2 regions of the Zoogloea oryzae genome follow, and region 1 is predicted to be linked to the other one. Evidence: riboswitches for the same ligand, from Rfam matches in the RefSeq annotation. Region 1 holds a riboswitch; the other holds the start of a gene.
What was found. A riboswitch is a leader RNA that binds a small molecule or an ion and turns the genes downstream of it on or off. The one in region 1 is predicted to bind cobalamin.

Region 1 (2,196 bases):
GGGGTAGTACAGCTCGTTGAAGGTGGGCGCCCGGAAGGCCGAGCCGATGCTGCCGGTGAAGCGCAGGCCGTTGGCGATCTGGTAGCCGTAGCCGGCGTAGCCGGTGGTCTTGCCGCCGTACTGGCTGTTCTCGTCGTGACGGGCGTTGAGTTGCACGGTGTGGGCGCCGAAACCGGCGGTCCAGCCTAGGAGCGCCGAGTTGACGGTGCGCCCGCCGTCGAAGGCGCCTTCGCTGAGCGCCTTTTGATGGAGGTTTTCGTAGGCGGCCATCAGGGTGCCGACGGGCAGGCGGATGTCGTGCTGCCAGGCGAGCTGGTCCTGGGTGGTGCGGATGGTGGAGCCGGCGGGCTTGCTGAGCATGAAGCCTTCGTAGCTATCCACCGACTGGCCGAAGCGCAGGGTGCTCGTCCAGCCGGCGGTCAGACGGTTGCGGCTGTGGAGGCTCCAGACGCGCTGGGCGGAGTTGTTGTAGTTGTTGAAGCTGGCTTCGCCGTCGTAGAAGTTGCGGCCTTCGGTGGCGAGGAAGGTGGCGCCCAGCTCGTGGCCGTCGGCGAGGCGGTAGCCCAGGTTGCCCGACATGCTGGTGTTGCGATACGGATCGTGGTCGGGGTTGTAGCCGGTGGCCTTGCGCATCTTGGCGCTGGTGCCTTCGGTCTCGGTGTAGCCGCCGCGCAGGGCGTAGCTAAGGCGCTCAGTGCCGCCAGTGACGCCGGCGGAGACTTCCCGCGCGCCGTAGCTGCCGGCGCCGGCAAAGGCGTCGATGCGCGGGGCGCCCTGGCCCTTGCGGGTGAAGATCTGGACGACGCCGCTCATGGCGTCGGCGCCGTAAAGGGCCGAGGCCGGGCCGCGGACGATCTCGATGCGCTCGATCTGCGACAGGGGGATGTCCTGCCAGCTGGCGGTGCCGGTGGTGGCGGAGCCGATGCGCATGCCGTCGATGAGCAGGATGGTGTGGTTGCCGTTGCCGCCGCGCATGAAGATGGAGGTGCTCTTGCCCGGGCCGCCGTTGGTGGCCATCTGGATGCCGGGCTGGCGGGCGAGGAGTTCGGGCAGGCCGAAGCTGGCGCCGGATTGCTCGATCTGGGCGCGGTCGATCACGGTGACGTCGGCGATGGCCTCGTCGGCGCGCTGGGCCTGGCGGGACGCGGTGACGACCACCACGGGTTGTTCGGCGTCGGCGGCAAGGCCGATGGCGGGGAAGGCAGTGGCCACGGCGAGGGCGGCAAGGGTGGGGCGGATGAAGGTCATGGAGGTCTCCCGAACCGGGCGGCGTCCCCGCCAACCCGGTGGTTTGCTGGTGGAAGCACCCGGGGAGAGGCTGGCCCGGGACGGTCGAAAACCGTCCGGCGTGCGCCTGCCACCACCCCGTGGCACTTCCGCTTGAGGCAACCGAGGCCGGTATCCGGGCTCGCAGTGGGGCGGGGCCGTTGAATCCGGCACCGCCGCGGCGCATCGCCTTCCCAGGCCGAAGGGCCCAGTGGCGCAGTGACGCGTCGTGTTCCTGCTTACCGTTGCGGGGGCAGCACAGGCCTTGCGGCTTTCGATGAAAGCGCGCTCACCTGTTTCCCGTTTAACCCCCGGGCCTGCTGGCCCGGGAGCACCTTGGTCACGTCGATCGGCCGGCAGCGGTGCCGCTGGCCGAAGGTTCCTGCTGGTTTGAAGCTGTGATGAAGCCCCGCGACTCAGCGGAAGTCGTAGCGCACCGAGCCGAACAGGGTGCGGCCTTCCGCCGGGTAGAAGTAGTAGTCGCCGGCGAAGGACGAGTACAGGGCGTAGGGCGCGTACTTCTGGTTGGTGGCGTTGGCGAGGCGCAGCTGCAGCGTCACGTCACGCACCTTCCAGTCGGCGTGCAGATCGAGGATGCCGTAGCCGTCGAGCATCTCCTTGGTGTTGTCGAAGTCGCCCCCGAAGCGGCGCTTGCCCACGTGGGTCCAGGTGGCGCCGTAGCGGCCGGCGGTGGCGGCGTCGAACACCGCGCCGACCCGGTACTTGAGGTTGGGCACGAGGGTGACGGTGTTGCCGCTGTAGGGGCCATCCACGAACTTGGCGTTCTGGGTGATGAGGCCGGCGTTGAGCTCGAGGTTACGCAGGGCGCGCCAGCGGGCTTCGAGTTCGAGGCCTTCGCGGCGGGTGCGGTCGAAGTTCTCGTTGGCGTAGGTGATGGGGTTGTAGCCGATCTCGTCGGTGAGGCTGAGG
Region 2 (2,196 bases), on a different contig from region 1:
AACACCAGCGAGCTCCAGCAGGTGCTCATCAACCTCATCGTCAACGCCATCCAGGCCATGCCCGAAGGCGGCCGACTCACCCTCAGCAGCCGCGACTGGATCGAGGACGGCCAGCCCGTCGGCGCCGACATCCAGGTGTGCGACACCGGCCAGGGCATCGCCGCCGAGGATCTGTCGCGCATCTTCGACCCCTTCTTCACCACCAAGAAAGGCTCGGGCACCGGCCTCGGGCTGTCGATCAGCTACGCCATCATCGAGCGCTACGGCGGCAGCATCGGTGTCACCAGCCACCCCGGCGAAGGCGCCTGCTTCACCGTCCGCCTGCGCAGCGAAGCCCGCTACAGCGACGCCCCCAGCGCCCCCGGCTTCGCCGCCCGGTGGATCGGGCCGGCCAAGGGCTGAACCACCCCGCATACCGCAAACGCTTGCCGCCCCGCAGCACATGCGGTTAGACTCCGCACCGTTACGGGTGCCGAGCCTGCGTCTGCAGGCAAGGTGAAACGGGAAGTCCGGTGACGTCGGGAGCACGCGCTCCCTGGCCATTCCGGCGCAGCCCCCGCTGCTGTAAGCCTGACGAATCTGCTCAACGCCACTGTGCTCGCGCACGGGAAGGTCGGCAGAAGAGGATGAAGGCGAGCCAGAAGACCGGCCTGTGACGTTTTGGTGTGGTATTGGCCCCGGGGTGTGGGCAGAGCCGACCGATGGGCTTGCCCGATCACTGTCCGTCCGTTCCCGTTCCATCCGCCTTTCCGGAACCACGTCCGCCACTGGTCTTTGCCTGCCCGGCCCGCCGGCCACCGGTCCGTCTTTTCGTCTTTCGCTGCTTCTGCGCGCCCCCCGATGCCTTGCCGCACTTCGTCCAATCGTCACGAAGGGAAGCAAGATGCACATCGAACCGGGGTACGTCGCCAGTGCCAAGATCCTCGCCGCCAACGCCGCCGCCGTCGCCCTGCTGGGCAGCCAGTCGGTCCACCTCCTCAAAGCACCGCAGCTGATCGTCCGCAGCCTGATCGCGGCGGTCGCCTTCACCCTGTTCATGCAGGCCTTCCACCTGCCGGTGGGGCCATCCGAGCTGCACTTCCTGGGCGCCATGCCGCTCTACCTGGCGCTGGGCTTCGTGCCGACGCTGTTCGGCTTCGCCCTCGGCCTGCTGGCCCAGGGGCTGCTCTTCGCGCCGGCCGACCTGCTCCACCTGGGCGTCAATACCCTCTCGCTGGCCCTGCCGCTGGTGCTGGTGCATGCCACCCTCGGCCAGCGCCTGCGCGCCGCCGACGCCCAGCCCACGCTGCGCAGCATCCTCAAGCTCGACGCGGCCTTCTACGGCGGCGTCACCCTGATGGTCGGCTTCTGGCTGGCCATCGGCGAGGTGGCGACGCCGCTCTCCGCCTGGCTTTCCTTCGCCTCCTCCTACGCCGCCATCGTGGCCGTCGAGCCGATCCTCACGCTGCTGACGGTGCATGCCATCGCCCGCCGCCAGCACAGCGCGGTGGTGCGGCTGTGCTTCCAGCCCCAGGCGGTCTGAGCCATGACCGGCAAGGTCTGGTTCGTGGGCGCCGGCCCCGGCGATCCTGAACTCCTCACCGTCAAGGGGCGGCGCCTGCTCGAAAGCGCCGGCGCGATCCTCTACGCCGGCTCGCTGGTGGATCAGGCGGCCACTCTGTTCGCGCCGCCCGGCTGCGCGATCCGCGACTCGAAGGACATGACCCTCGAGGAGATGACCGCCTGGCTGCTCGACCAGAGCGCCCGCCACGCCTGCGTGGTGCGCCTGCAGACCGGCGACCCCGGCCTGTACGGCGCGCTGGTCGAGATGACCCGCCCGCTCACCGCCGCCGGCGTCGAGTGGGCGGTGGTGCCCGGCGTGTCGTCGGCCTTCGCCTCGGCCGCCGCCGCCGGCGAAACCCTGACCCTGCCGGAAGTCACCCAGACGGTGATCCTCACCCGCGTGGCCGGGCGCACGCCCATGCCGCCGGGCGAGGAGCTCGAAGCCCTCGCCGCCCACCGCAGCACCCTGTGCATCTTCCTGTCGATCACCCTGCTGCACGAAGTCCAGCGCGCCCTGCGCGCCGCCGGCTGGGCCGAGGACGCGCCGATCCTGGTCGTCCAGAAGGCCAGCTGGCCCGGCGACGAGAAGATCGTCCGCGGCACCCTCGCCGACATCAAGCAGCGCTGCCAGGCCGAGAAGATCGCCAGCCAGGC

Region 2: linked by a shared signal. The riboswitch ahead of QQK25_RS19415 (energy-coupling factor ABC transporter permease) and the one ahead of QQK25_RS21845 (TonB-dependent receptor domain-containing protein) in region 1 are both predicted to bind cobalamin.

Annotation. Positions count from the first base shown of each region.
Region 1 covers NZ_BSPX01000126.1:894-3,089, forward strand. Annotated here, with positions in the region: gene QQK25_RS21845 (TonB-dependent receptor domain-containing protein) at 1-1,248, opposite strand, end outside; cobalamin riboswitch at 1,377-1,620, opposite strand; gene QQK25_RS21850 (TonB-dependent receptor) at 1,683-2,196, opposite strand, start outside.
Region 2 covers NZ_BSPX01000081.1:13,738-15,933, forward strand. Annotated here, with positions in the region: gene QQK25_RS19410 (sensor histidine kinase) at 1-402, shown strand, start outside; cobalamin riboswitch at 451-668, shown strand; gene QQK25_RS19415 (energy-coupling factor ABC transporter permease) at 884-1,522, shown strand; gene cobM (precorrin-4 C(11)-methyltransferase) at 1,526-2,196, shown strand, end outside.